One region of the Kineococcus sp. NBC_00420 genome, then DNA from elsewhere that is predicted to be linked to it. Evidence: riboswitches for the same ligand, from Rfam matches in the RefSeq annotation. Region 1 holds a riboswitch; each other region holds the start of a gene.
What was found. A riboswitch is a leader RNA that binds a small molecule or an ion and turns the genes downstream of it on or off. The one in region 1 is predicted to bind S-adenosylmethionine.

Region 1 (3,213 bases):
ACTCCTCGAGCCCCGCGGGGACGGAGGAGAACGCGAGGGTGAAACCGTCGGCGGCCCCGTTCTCGAAGCGTTCCACCATCCAGTCCGCGACCTGCTCGGGCGTCCCGGGCAGGAACCGGCGGCGCAGCATCGTCCGGTACAGGTCGCGCACCGTGAACCGCTCCGGGTCCGACTGCCGCTCCATGAGCTTGCGAATCCCCTCGAACACCGTCTGCACCTGGTTCGACCCGCCGCTGAAGTCGAACTCGAACCGATCGTCGAGGGGGTGGCCCGACAGGTCGACCCCGAGGTGGTGGGAGAGCCAGTCGAGGCTGAGGCGGTCCGGGGTCAGCGCCTCGATCTCGTCCACCCGTTCGAGGGCGCGTTCCGGCGTCTCGCCGAGGACGGGGGAGAGGGCGGGGAGGACCTTGAGGTGGGCGGGGTCGCGGCCGTTGTCCGCGGCGCGGCGCTTGTAGTCGTCGGCGAGCTTCCGAGCGCCCTCCAGCGGGGCGCTGCCGGGGACGAAGACGGCCTCGGCGTGCTTCCCGGCCAACCGGCGGCCGTCCTCGGAAGAACCGGCCTGGAACAGCACCGGGTGGCCCTGCGGCGGGCGGGGCAGGTTCAGCGGACCGCGGACGCGGAAGAACTCACCCTCGTGGTCGAGGACGTGCATCCCCGCCGGGTCGGCGTAGCGGCCCGAGGTGACGTCGGGCCGGATCGCGTCGTCGTCCCAGCTGTCCCACAGGCCCTGCACGACCTCGACGTACTCGCCCGCCCGGCGGTAGCGCGCGGCGTGGTCCAGGTTCACGTCGAGACCGAAGTTGCGCGCCTCCTCGTCGCTGGCCGAGGTCACCAGGTTCCACCCGGCCCGCCCCGAGCTCAGGAAGTCCAGCGAACCGACCTGACGGGCGGTGTGGAAGGGCTGGTTCCACGTCGTGGAGACGGTGGCGACCAGCCCGATGCGTTCCGTGCTGCGGGTGAGCGCGCCCAGGAGCCCGAAGGGTTCCGGGCGGACGTTGGCGACGTGCTCGACCCCGGAGGGGAAGCGGTCCCACACGTAGAGCTCGTCGGCGTAGAACAACGCCGTGAACCCGCCGCGCTCCGCGGTGCGGGCGAAGTCCTCGTAGTAGCCGTGGGTGAGGTAGTCGTCCGGGCGCCCGCCCGGGAGCCGCCAGCTCGTGAGGTGCTCGCCCCCGGGGTAGAAGAGCATCGCGGTGAGGATCACGAGCGGGCACGCTACCTGCGCCCCGACCGGGTGAAGCGCTTGACACGGGACCCGCGGTCACCGTTCACTGGAAGAGCCATCCAGAGCGGCCGAGAGACCTGGCTCGTCGACGCCGCAGCAACCGCCTTCGGGTTGGTGCTTCCGCCAGGACCGATGGGAGAAGCTCCGTGCCTGAACACCGCCTGACGCGCCGTCTCGTGATCGACCTCCTGCGCAGCGCCGGGATGACCTGTCGGGCCTGAACGCCCGCCAGGTCCCCCGTTCACGCTCCCCGGAAGGTTCCGTCGATGCCGCACGTCCCGTCCCAGCACGGTTTCGCCACCCAGCAGGTCCACGCCGGTTCCTCACCCGACCCCGCGACCGGTTCCCGCGTCACCCCCGTCCACCTGACCGCCGGTTTCGTCTTCGACGACTTCGAGCAAGCGCGTGCCCGCTTCGCCGGTGAGGACGACGGCTACGTCTACACCCGGATGGCCAACCCCACGACGACGGCGCTGGAGCAGCGCCTCGCCGTCCTCGAGCACGGCAGCGACGCGATCGTCGTCGGCACCGGCCAGGCCGCGATCACGGTGGCCCTGCTCGGCGTCCTCGGCGCCGGCGACCACGTCGTCGCCGCGGGGGACCTCTACGAGGGGTCTCGCGGCCTGCTCGTGGACAACTTCGGCCGGCTCGGGATCACCGTCGACTTCGTCGCCGACAGCACCGACCCCGCGGCGTGGGAGGCGGCGGTGCGCCCCGAGACCCGGGTGTTCTTCGCCGAGTCGATCGCGAACCCGAAGAACGTCGTCCTCGACGTGCCCGCCGTCGCCGCCGTGGCCCACCGGCACGGCATCCCGCTCGTCGTCGACAACACCTTCGCCACGCCCTACCTGCTGCACCCCCTCGACCACGGCGCCGACGTCGTCGTGCACTCCGCGAGCAAGTTCCTCGCCGGGCACGGGGCGGCCCTGGGTGGCGCGATCGTCACGGGCGGTTCGTTCGACTGGAGCGGGTTCGACCACCTGACCGCTCCGGCGAACGTCCTCGCCGGGGTCAGCTGGGTCGAGGCGCACGGGCCGCGACGGGCCTACGTCGAGCACACCCGGGCCGTCGTCGCCTCGCGGTTCGGGCCGACGATCTCCCCGTTCAACGCCTTCCTGGTCCAGCAGGGCCTGGAGACCCTGTCGTTGCGGGTGGCGCGCCAGACGTCGACGGCCCTGGAACTCGCCCGCTGGTTGGCGGCGCGTCCGGAGGTCGTGAGCGTCGACCACGCAGGACTCCCCGGCCACGGGACCTCCGCGGTCGCGCAGCGGTTGCTGCCGCGGGGCAGCGGCGCGGTGTTCTCCTTCACCCTCGAGGGTGGACGGGCTGCGGCGCAACGCTTCGTCGACGCCGTCGAGCTGTTCACCCGGATGACCCACGTCGGCGACGTCCGCTCGCTGGTCATCCACCCGGGGAGCACGACGCACGCCCACCGCACCGAGGCCGAACGCCTCGCCGCCGGGATCTGGCCGGGACTGGTGCGGCTCTCGATCGGGCTGGAGGAACCCGAGGACCTGCTCGCCGACCTGGAGCTCGCCCTCGCCGCCACGGTTCCCGCCGAGCTCCCGGTGGCGGTCTGAGGTGACGCGCCTGCAGCACTTCGGGTACTTCTTCTCCCGGGGTTTCGGCCCGCAGGGCTGGGGCCGGGACTACCAGGCGTGGAACGACGACTGGACGCGTCCCGACCTCTACGCCCACGCGGTCCGCGACCTCGAACGCGCGGGTTTCGACCTCGTGGTCATCGAGGACGCCATCTCGCTCGGCAACCCCGACACCCTCGACCTGCGGGTCCGCGCCGCCTACGGCGGGCCCAAGCACGACCCGCTGCTGCTCGCCCCGTACCTGTTCGCGGCGACCCGGCACCTCGGCGTCGTCCCCACGATCAACGCGGGGATCACCCCGCCCTACCTCGCCGCCCGGCAGGCCGCGACCCTGCAGCACCTGTCCGGCGACCGGTTCGGGATCAACCTGGTGACCGACGTCGGCAG
Region 2 (3,213 bases), 3.4 Mb from region 1:
CGCAACGCGCGGTCGAGGTCTTCCAGCAGGTCGTCGGGGTCCTCCAGGCCCACCGACAACCGCAGCACCCCGTCGGTCAGGCCGATGGCGGCACGGCCTTCGGCGCCCAGACGACGGTGCGTCGTCGTGGCGGGGTGGGTGGCGAGCGACTTGGCGTCGCCGAGGTTGTTGGAGATGTCCACGATCCGCAGGGCGTCGAGGACCTCGAAGGCGCGGTCCTTGCCGCGCCCGCGCGGGGCGTCGAGCTCGAACGTGAGGACCGTCCCGCCGAGTTCCATCTGCCGCTTCGCCAGGTCGAACTGCGGGTGGCTGGCCAGCAGGGGGTGGCGGACCCAGCGGACACCCGGCGACTGCTCCAGGTGCTCCGCGAGGCGCAGGGTGGTGGCTGCGGCGTGCCGCACCCGCAGGCTCATGGTCTCCAGGCCCTTGGCCAGGGTCCACGCGTTGAACGGGCTGAGCGTCGGTCCGGTGTGCCGGGTGAGTTCGCGGAACCTGCCGTCGATGAACTCCGAGGTCCCGAGGACCGCGCCGCCCATCACCCGGCCCTGGCCGTCGATGTGCTTGGTCGCGGAGTACACGACGACGTCGGCCCCGAACTCCAGCGGGTGCTGGCCGACGGGACTGGCGAAGGCGTTGTCGACCACGACGGTCGCCCCCGCGGCGTGCGCGAGTTCGCTCACGGCGGCGATGTCGACGAGGGTCTGCATGGGGTTCGCCGGGGTCTCGAAGAACACCGCCTGCGCCGGGGTCGAGAGCGCGCGTTCCCACTGCGCCAGGTCCTCGCCGTCGACGAACTCCGTCGTGACGCCCCACCGGGGGAGGATCTCGTCGAGGATCACGAAGCAGGAACCGAAGAGGCTCCGCGCCGCCACCACCCGGTCACCCGCGCCGAGGAGCGCGGCGAGCGCGTAGAACACCGCGGACATCCCGCTGGCGAGGCCGTAGCAGGCCTGCGCCCCTTCCAGCTGCCGCAACCGTTCCGTGAACACCGACACCGTCGGGTTCCCGTAGCGGGAGTAGACGTAGCGGTCGACGTCGCCCGCGAACGCGGCCTCGGCGTCCGCCGCGGTCGCGTAGGTGTACCCCGACGTGAGGTACATGGCCTCGGCGGTCTCCTCGAACTGCGACCGGACGAGGCCGCCGCGGACGGCGGTGGTGTCCGGGCGCCAGCCCTCGCTCACGACTGTCGCCAGGGCAGACCGGCCGCGCGCCAACCCACCGCACCGCGGTGACCGGCGTCGTCCAGCGGACCCTCGAACCCTTCGAGGACGTTGTAGCTGGGGGCGATCCCGGCGGCGGTGGCGGCCTCGGCCGCACCGACGGAACGCTGCCCGGAGCGGCAGAGGAACACGACCGGGGCGCCCGCTCCCGGGGTGATCCCCGCGGCGGCGAGTTCGGCCAGGAACCGCGGCGGGTCGACCGGGAGCCAGGACACGAGGACCGGCTCCCGGCCGGTCCCGCTGGTGTCGGGGACCCCGACGAAACGCCATTCGGCGTCGGTGCGGACGTCCACGAGGACCGCGTCCGGGGTGTCCCGGACCAGGTCGAAGGCCTCACGCGGTGTGAGGTCGCCGGCGTAACCCACTCTTTCCTCCCATCGGTCCTGGCATGAGCACCCTCCCCGCCGGTGAGGGCGAGGGGGTTGCTGCGGCGTCGACGAGCCAGGTCTCTCGGCCGCTCTGGATGGTCCCGTCAGCGTAGGGCATCGCGACGAGGGGCAGGACGGGTGGAGCAGCGTGGGTGGCTACTCCTCGGTCACTCGTCGGTGTGGCCGAGGTCCAGGTCGGGCAGCGTCCGGACCCACGGGTCCGCGGCGGCGTCGAGTTCCAGGACCGTCACGTCGTTGGTCCCCGCCCGCAGGACCGGCCCCGGGACGTAGAGCGTCCGCTGCGGTCCGCGCCGCCAGTAGCGCCCCAGGCAGAACCCGTTGACCCAGACGACCCCGCGCCCCCAGCCGGCCGTGTCCAGGAAGAGGTCGACGGGCTCCGCCACCTCGAGCTCCGCGCGGGCCAGGACCGGGCCGGCGAGGAACGTCACCGCACCCGAGCGTCCCGCCGGGGCAGTCGCCAGCCGGTCCGGGTCCAGCGCCTGCACCCGGAGGTCGCGCACCGCCGCGTCCCCGACGCGGACGGGACCGACGACGCCCTTGGGCTCGCCGAGGCGCGGACCGTAGTTCACCCGGCCCGCGTCCTCGAGGAGCAGGTCGAGCCGGGTGCCGGCGGGGTGCGGCGGGAGGGCGAGCGTGGTGTCGTGGTCCTCCCGGAACAGGGTGCCCAGCCGCACTCCGTCGAGCAGCACGGTGAGGCGGTCGCGCACCTCGGCCACGTGCAGGACGGTCGGACCCGGGGACCCGGGCGAGGTGGCGCTGACCCACGCGAAGGGGGCGGGTACCCCGCTCTCCGTCGCCAGGTCGTCGAGGAACGGGACCTCCTCCCCCGCCACCGGCTCGAGACCGTCCACGGCCTCGATCAGCGGGAGCGCACCGACGAGCGGAGCCCGCAGGACCGGCGCCGGCCGCGCCGGCGGCGGGACGTCGGCACCGAGTTCGGCGTACCCGCCGAGGACCTCGCGGAAGGCCCAGTACTTCGGCGTGGGCCGGCCGGCCTCGTCGAGGAGCGCGTCGTAGTCGTAGGACGTCGTGGTCGCCTGGTAAGTACCCTTGTCGTTGGCGCCGCTGGTGAACCCGAAGTTCGTGCCCCCGTGCACGACGTAGACGTTCACTCCCGCGCCGCGTTCCAGCATCGTCGTCAGTTCGGCGACGGCCGCCTCCGGGGGCGTCGTCCGGTGGTGGGAACCCCAGTGGTCGAACCAGCCGACCCAGAACTCCGAGCAGACGAGCGGTCCCTCGGGCTGGTGGCGGCGCAGGGTGTCCAGCCGCTCGGCCGCCCGGCCGCCGAAGGACCCGGTCGTCAGCAGTCCGGGCAGGGTCCCCGCGGCCAGCATCTCGTCGGTGGGCTGGTCGACGGTCGTCAGCGGCACGGTGATCCCGCAGCGGCGCGTGGTGGCCACCAGGTGTTCCAGGTAGGCGGTCCGGGCGGCGGTGTCCGTCGCGGCGCTGTCTGCTGCGCCGGAACCGGTCTCGTAGGCGCCGTACTCGTTCTCGACCTGCACCAGGACGACGCGTCCGCCCCGGTCGGCCTGCCGGGGAGCGACGACCTCGTAGACCCGGGTCAGGAACTCGTCGACGGCCTCGAGGTAGTCCGGGTCGTCGAT
Region 3 (3,213 bases), 650 kb from region 1:
GTCGAGCCAGTCGCGACGACCGACGAGCGCGCCCGCTCCGTAGGGGGCGTAGAGCTTGTGCCCGGACAGCGCGATCCAGTCGATCCCGTCGCGACCGAGGTCCACCCGGCGGTGGGGGAGCAGCTGCGCCCCGTCGACGGCGATGCGGGCGCCGGCCGCGTGCGCGGCCCGGGCCAGCCGACGCAGCGGCAGCACCTCACCGGTCACGTTGGAGGCACCGGCGACGGCCAGCAGCGCGTACCCGCCGCGGGCGAGCTCGGCCTCCAGCAGCGTCGCGGTCTCCTCCGCGTCCGACCCGCCGCGCAGGACCGTGGTCAGGGCTGAGCGCTGCCACGACAACAGGTTCGCGTGGTGCTCGACGTCGGCCACCAGGACCCTGGAGCCCTGCGGGACCGCCCGGGCGAGCAGGTCGAGCGCGTCGGTCGTGCTCCGGGTGAAGACGACGACGTCGTCGGGGCGTGCCCCCAGGAAGGTCCCGACCTCGGCCCGGGCCTGCTCGAACAGGGCGGTGGAGACGCGCGAGAGGTACCCGGCGCCGCGGTGGACGCTGGCGTAGTGGGGGAGGACCTGGGCGACGCGGGTGGCGACCGAGGTGAGGGCGGGTGCGCTGGCGGCGTTGTCCAGGTTCGCGTAGGTGGTCGACCCGCCCTGGGCGAGCGGGACGCGGGTGTCCCGGCCGACCACGGGCAGCAGCGGCGCGACGGGCGCCGGGCAGCGGAGGGGGGAGAGGGTGCTGAGCGTCACGAGGAGTCTCCTGGAGGAACTGGACCCTGCCGGGAGGACCGGGATCGCCCCGGCGAGGTCCGCGCTTGCCGGCGCCACTGCGGCGTCGACCAGGTCGTCACCCGGGGCACCCCGCCGCGGAGGGAGGGTTGCCGGCCAGCGAGCCGGGGCTTGTCGCTGGCGCTCATGACCTGCGCTGAGGTTGTCACGTCGGACCCCGCTGAGCAAGATCGGCGTGTCGCGAACCCGTCGGAACTCCCTCCAGAACCCCACGTGTCGGGTAGTTCCTCCGTTCGGGGGAACCCCGGAACAGCACTTGTGGATCGCGTCGACCCCGGTCTACATTCGGTGAACACCATCCAGAGCGGCCGAGAGTCCTGGCTCGACGACGCCGCAGCAACCCCCCGAGCCCGGGCGAGGGTGCTAAAGCCAGGCCGATGGAGTTCGTGATGCGCCCCACCGATGTTCCTGACGCGTACCCGGTTCCGGACCGGGGCCGGCCGCGATGACGCTGGCTCCCCTCGTCGCCGCCGCGACCGGGAGGCCCACCGTCAGTTTCGAACTCTTCCCGCCCCGTTCCGAGATCGGGCGGGAGTCGTTGTGGCGCAGGCTCTCCGATCTCCTCGACACGCACCCCGACTTCGTCTCGGTCACCTTCGGGGCGGCCGGCGCGACGAGGGGACCGAGTCGGGAACTGCTGGCCCACGTCCTGGGTTCGACGGCCGTGCCGGCGATGGCCCACCTGACGTGCGTGGGGTCCTCGCGACGTGAGGTGGTGGAACTCGCCGGCGAGTTCCTCGACGCCGGTGTCCGCAACGTCCTCGCGCTGCGGGGCGACCCGCCGGTCGGGAGCGCGGACTGGACCCCGCACCCCGACGGTCTGGCGACCGCGCGGGACCTGGTCGAACTGCTCCAGGTCGCCGACCGGCGGCGCTCCGCGCTGCGGGGCGGCCGCGTCCCCGTCGACGAGGGTCCCCTGACCCTCGCCGTGGCGGCCTTCCCCCGCGGTCGCGACGCGGAACTGGCGGCCCTGCGCGCCAAGCAGGACGCCGGTGCGCACTTCGCGATCTGCCAGGTGACGTTCTCGGCGGAGGAGTACGCGACCTTCGTGCGCCGGGCGCGCGCCGCCGGGGTGAGCATCCCGCTGCTGCCCGGCATCGCCGTGACGGACGACGCCCGCCGGTTGCAGCGCATCGGCGAGCTGGCCGGTGTCCCGGCCCCGGAACAGCTGCTCGCGGCGCTCGACACCGACGACACCGCCCAGCGCCGCCGGGCGTCGACGGCGTTCTCGTCGGGACTCGCGGCGGGACTGCTCGACGCCGGCGCCCCCGGACTGCACCTCTACACGTTCAACGCGGCGGAACCCGCGCTCGACCTGCTCGACCACCTGAACCTGCCCCGATCCATCCAGAGCCGCATCGCTGCGGTAGGAGGTCCCACCCCGTGAGCACCGAGAACTTCCCCACCTGGACCGCCACCGTCCTCGGCTACCCCCGCATCGGCGCCGACCGCGAGGCCAAGAAGGCCCTCGAGGCCCTGTGGGCCGGTCGCGCCGACCGCGACACCACCGAGGCCGCCCTGGCCAGGGTCCGTGCCGCCACGGTCCGCCGGCTGAACTCCCTCGGCCTGCCGGCGCACGACGCGTCGATCCCGTGCGCGTTCTCGGCCTACGACCAGGTGCTCGACGCCGCCGTCGCCCTCGGCGCCGTCCCGCCGCGCTTCGCCGACGTCGTGGGCGAGGACGGCCGCGTCGACCTCGTGGGGTACTCCACGATCGCCCGCGGTCGCGGTGCGGACGCCCCGCTGGAGATGACGAAGTGGTTCGACACCAACTACCACTACCTCGTCCCCGAGATCTCCCCGTCGACGGCCTTCCGGTTCGCCGACGACCGTGGGGTGCGGGAGTTCGCCGAGGCGCTCTCCGACGGGTTCCTGACCCGTCCCGTCGTGGTCGGGCCCGTGACGTTCCTGCTGCTGGCCAAGGCGACCGACGACGCCCCGGCGGGTTTCGCCCCGATCTCCCGGCTCGACGACCTGCTCGGCGCCTACGAGGAACTCCTCGCCGCCTACGCGGCAGCGGGGGCGGAGTGGGTGCAGCTGGACGAACCGGCGCTCGTCAGCGACTCCGCGACGAACGGCGTCGAAGGTCTCGCCGACCTCGTCCGCCGCGCCTACGACCGCCTCGCGGCGCTCGAGGGCCGTCCGCGTCTGCTGGTCGCGACGCCCTACGGCGACCCGGGTGATCTCCTGGAACCCCTGGTCGCCACGGCGGTCGAGGGTCTCGCCCTCGACCTCGTCCGCGGCGCGACGCCGGCGCGTCCGGAACTGCTGCACGGCAAGACGGTCGTCGGCGGCGTCGTCGACGGGCACAACGTCTGGCGCGCCGATCTCGTCGAGGCGCTGGCCCGGCTGCGGACCCTCGAGGGTTCCGCCGCCCACGTCGTCGCCGGGACGTCGACCTCCCTGCTGCACGTCCCGCACGACGTGACC
Region 4 (3,213 bases), 2.8 Mb from region 1:
GGAACGGCAGGGACCGCCCGGTGCTGACCACCCAGCCGAGGACGCGGTGGGCCGGGCGGTTCTCCAGCAACCCGTCCGGGGCGAGGTTGTGCAGCAGGACCCCCAGCGGGACCCCGAGCAGCACGACCAGGGCCATGACGATGCCGACCATCAGCAGGGTGTCGCCGAGGGCGGGCAGGACGAGCGCCGGGATCTGCGGCAGGGGCGTGTCCAGGTTCGAGGCCAGCGGGAGGGCGGCGGGGCTCACGGGACCAGCTCCAGGGTCGAGGGCGCCTCGGTGGCGCGGGTGTGCAGTCCCCGTCGCTCGAGGGCGGCGATCAGCCGCGCGGGGTCCACCGAGTCCGGCACCCCGAGGGTGGCGTGCCCGACGGTCCGCCCGGTGACGGCACTCACGGAGGCGCCGAGCAGGGCGAGGTCGTGACCGAGTTCGCGGGCCGTGCTGGTCAGCCAGTCCGCCGGCACGTCGTCGCCGCGGTAGTGCACCGTCCAGGTGACGAGCCGGGGATCGGTGGCGACCGCCCGTCGGGGCAGCAGCGCGGCCCCGACGGGCGACCCCGGGTCGCGCAGGACGTCCAGCAGGGGCGCCGACTCGACGATGCGGCCGTGCTCGAGTCGGGCCACGGAGTCCGCGACCTCGACGACCGTGTCCATCTCGTGGGTGATGAACAGGATGGACAGCCCGAGGTCGTCGCGCAGTTCGCGCAGCAGCGCCACGATCGAGGCCGTCGAGCGCGGGTCCAGCCCGGAGGTCGCCTCGTCGGAGAGCAGCACGCTCGGGCGCAGGGCCAGGGCGCGGGCGATCCCGACGCGCTGGCGCTGACCGCCGGAGAGCTCGTGCGGGTAGCGGCCGGCCAGGTCGGCCAGACCCACCCGCTCCAGCAGCTCGGCGACCCGGGCACGCCGCTCGCGGGGGACGACCCCGAGGTAGCGCAACGGGAGTTCCACGTTCTGGGCGGCGGTGCGCCGGGTCTGCAGCCCGTCGGACTGGAAGATCGTGCCGATGCGGCGACGGGCTTCGCGCAGCCGTCCCTCCCCGAGGTGGGTCAGGTCCTGGCCGCCGACGAGCACGGAACCCGACGTGGGCCGGGTCAGCAGCGTCACGCACTGGGCGAGGGTGCTCTTGCCGGCCCCGCTCGGCCCGACGACGGCGGTGATGCTGCCGGCGGGGACGAGCAGGTCGAGGCGGTCGAGGACGGTGGTGCTCCCGTAGGTCTTGGTGAGCTGTCTCAGCTCGATCATGGCTCGATCACGTCGTCTCCAGGGCGGCGTGGGGCGCGCGAGGGCGCGGCGGGGGAGCGTCGGGCGGACCGGCGCAGGGGGGACCGCCGGACGGGGTGGCCCGGGGTGTTCAGCGGGGAGTGCGGACGCTCAGCGTCGACAGGTCTGGTGGGACACGTGCGTCTCCTTCAACGTCCTTACCCGCGACACCCGCGGGTCGGGTCATCACCCGGAGCACCCCACGACGGAAGGAGGGTTGCCGACCAGCGAGCCGGGGCTTCGCGCTGGTACTCATGACCTGATTCGACAGTGACAGCCGAACCGGGGTCCGTCAAGCGGTTCGGGAAGGTACCGGATATCCGCACCCGGCTTCGAAATCGTTCGTGCGCAACGGCTTGCGCCGGACCCCTCCGGTGCCGGGCCGGCCCGAGTCGCTGCGGGGCCGCCGACGAGGCGTTACAGTTCGCAGGACCATCCAGAGCGGCCGAGAGATCTGGCTCGACGACGCCGCAGCAACCCGAACCCGGGTGCTACCGCCAGGACCGATGGAGGAGCACCACCATGTCCGTCAACGAGCCGCTGAAGTTCGCCTACTGGGTCCCGAACGTGTCGGGCGGCCTGGTCGTCTCCACGATCGAGCAGCGCACCAGCCACGACCCGGCCTACAACGTCGCCGTCGCCCAGGCCGCCGAACGCGTCGGTTTCGAGTACGCCCTGACCCAGGTCCGCTACCTCGCCTCCTACGGGGCGGACGCGCAGCACGAGTCGACGTCGTTCTCCCTCGCCCTGCTGCTGGCGACGCAGAAGCTCAAGGTCATCGCCGCGGTGCACCCCTTCTTCTGGCACCCCGGGGTCCTCGCGAAGTTCGCAGCGACCACCCAGGAACTCACCGACAACCGCCTCGCGCTGAACGTCGTCTCCGGCTGGTTCAAGAACGAGGCGACCCAGCTCGGGGTCACCTGGCACGAGCACGACGACCGCTACCGCCAGTCCGAGGAGTTCATCGCCCTGCTGCGCGGGGTGTGGACCGAGGACGGTTACAGCCAGCAGGGTGAGTTCTTCAACGCCGAGGACATCACCTTCCGCCCGCAGCCCAAGGTGCAGCCGGAACTGTTCCAGGGAGGCAACTCGACTGCCGCGCAGGCGATGGCCGGCCGGGTCAGCGACTGGTACTTCATGAACGGCAAGTCGATCGCCGCCGCCGCCGCCGGGGTGCGCGAGGTCAGCGCCCTCGCCGCCGGCAACGGCCGCTCGGTGCGGTTCGGGCTCAACGGTTTCGCCGTCGTCCGCGACACCCGCGACGAGGCCGAGGCCGTCCTCGAGGAGATCATCGCCAAGGCCGACCGCACCAAGGTCGAAGGTTTCGGCGCCGCCGTCCAGGAGGCCGGGAACTCCACCAGGGACGGCAAGGGCATGTGGGCCGACAGCGAGTTCCGCGACCTCGTCCAGTACAACGACGGTTTCCGCACCGGTCTGGTCGGGACGCCCGACGAGGTCGCCCGCCGCATCCTGGCCTACCGCCTCGTCGGGGTGGACCTGCTGCTGCTCGGCTTCCTGCACGTCAAGGAGGAGGTCGAGGCGTTCGGCGAGCTCGTCATCCCGAAGGTGCGCGAACTCGAGGCCCGCCTCGTCGCGGGTGAGGACCTGGACCTCGGCGCGGAACTCGACGAGGCCGTCGTCGCGGCGACCACCCCGGTCCCCGCCTGACGCTGCGCCCCGGAGCCGGGCGCCTCAGAGCTGCGCCACCAGGAAGGCGGTGATGCCGTCGCTGCGACCACTCGCGGGAGTGGAAGCTCACCTCGTGCACCGCCGTGGCTGAAGACCACCCAGGCCGTCCGTGACACGCTGGGGCCGTGCGGTGCCGACCGGGACTCCTCGCGACCACCGTCGCGGTGCTGGTGAGCGCGTGTTCCGCGCCGCCTGCGCCCGCACCCGCACCCACCGCGAGCGCGGAGGTCCGAGTGGCGGCCCCCTCGCCGAGCACCCCTGCACCCG

Region 2: linked by a shared signal. The riboswitch ahead of OG218_RS22135 (rhodanese-like domain-containing protein) and the one ahead of OG218_RS05210 (O-acetylhomoserine aminocarboxypropyltransferase/cysteine synthase family protein) in region 1 are both predicted to bind S-adenosylmethionine.
Region 3: linked by a shared signal. The riboswitch ahead of OG218_RS08280 (methylenetetrahydrofolate reductase) and the one ahead of OG218_RS05210 (O-acetylhomoserine aminocarboxypropyltransferase/cysteine synthase family protein) in region 1 are both predicted to bind S-adenosylmethionine.
Region 4: linked by a shared signal. The riboswitch ahead of sfnG (dimethylsulfone monooxygenase SfnG) and the one ahead of OG218_RS05210 (O-acetylhomoserine aminocarboxypropyltransferase/cysteine synthase family protein) in region 1 are both predicted to bind S-adenosylmethionine.

What each region holds. Positions count from the first base shown of each region.
Region 1 covers NZ_CP107930.1:1,056,530-1,059,742, reverse strand. Annotated here, with positions in the region: gene OG218_RS05215 (NtaA/DmoA family FMN-dependent monooxygenase) at 1-1,204, opposite strand, end outside; SAM riboswitch class I at 1,278-1,364, shown strand; gene OG218_RS05210 (O-acetylhomoserine aminocarboxypropyltransferase/cysteine synthase family protein) at 1,492-2,805, shown strand; gene OG218_RS05205 (LLM class flavin-dependent oxidoreductase) at 2,807-3,213, shown strand, end outside.
Region 2 covers NZ_CP107930.1:4,504,807-4,508,019, reverse strand. Annotated here, with positions in the region: gene OG218_RS22140 (O-succinylhomoserine sulfhydrylase) at 1-1,214, opposite strand, end outside; gene OG218_RS22135 (rhodanese-like domain-containing protein) at 1,178-1,585, opposite strand; SAM riboswitch class I at 1,592-1,690, opposite strand; gene OG218_RS22130 (glycoside hydrolase family 35 protein) at 1,756-3,213, opposite strand, start outside.
Region 3 covers NZ_CP107930.1:1,703,673-1,706,885, reverse strand. Annotated here, with positions in the region: gene OG218_RS08285 (aminotransferase class V-fold PLP-dependent enzyme) at 1-744, opposite strand, end outside; SAM riboswitch class IV at 801-915, opposite strand; SAM riboswitch class I at 1,076-1,167, shown strand; gene OG218_RS08280 (methylenetetrahydrofolate reductase) at 1,229-2,170, shown strand; gene metE (5-methyltetrahydropteroyltriglutamate--homocysteine S-methyltransferase) at 2,167-3,213, shown strand, end outside.
Region 4 covers NZ_CP107930.1:3,823,984-3,827,196, forward strand. Annotated here, with positions in the region: gene OG218_RS18895 (methionine ABC transporter permease) at 1-247, opposite strand, end outside; gene OG218_RS18900 (methionine ABC transporter ATP-binding protein) at 244-1,239, opposite strand; SAM riboswitch class IV at 1,407-1,517, opposite strand; SAM riboswitch class I at 1,687-1,770, shown strand; gene sfnG (dimethylsulfone monooxygenase SfnG) at 1,780-2,925, shown strand; gene OG218_RS18910 (N-acetylmuramoyl-L-alanine amidase) at 3,072-3,213, shown strand, end outside.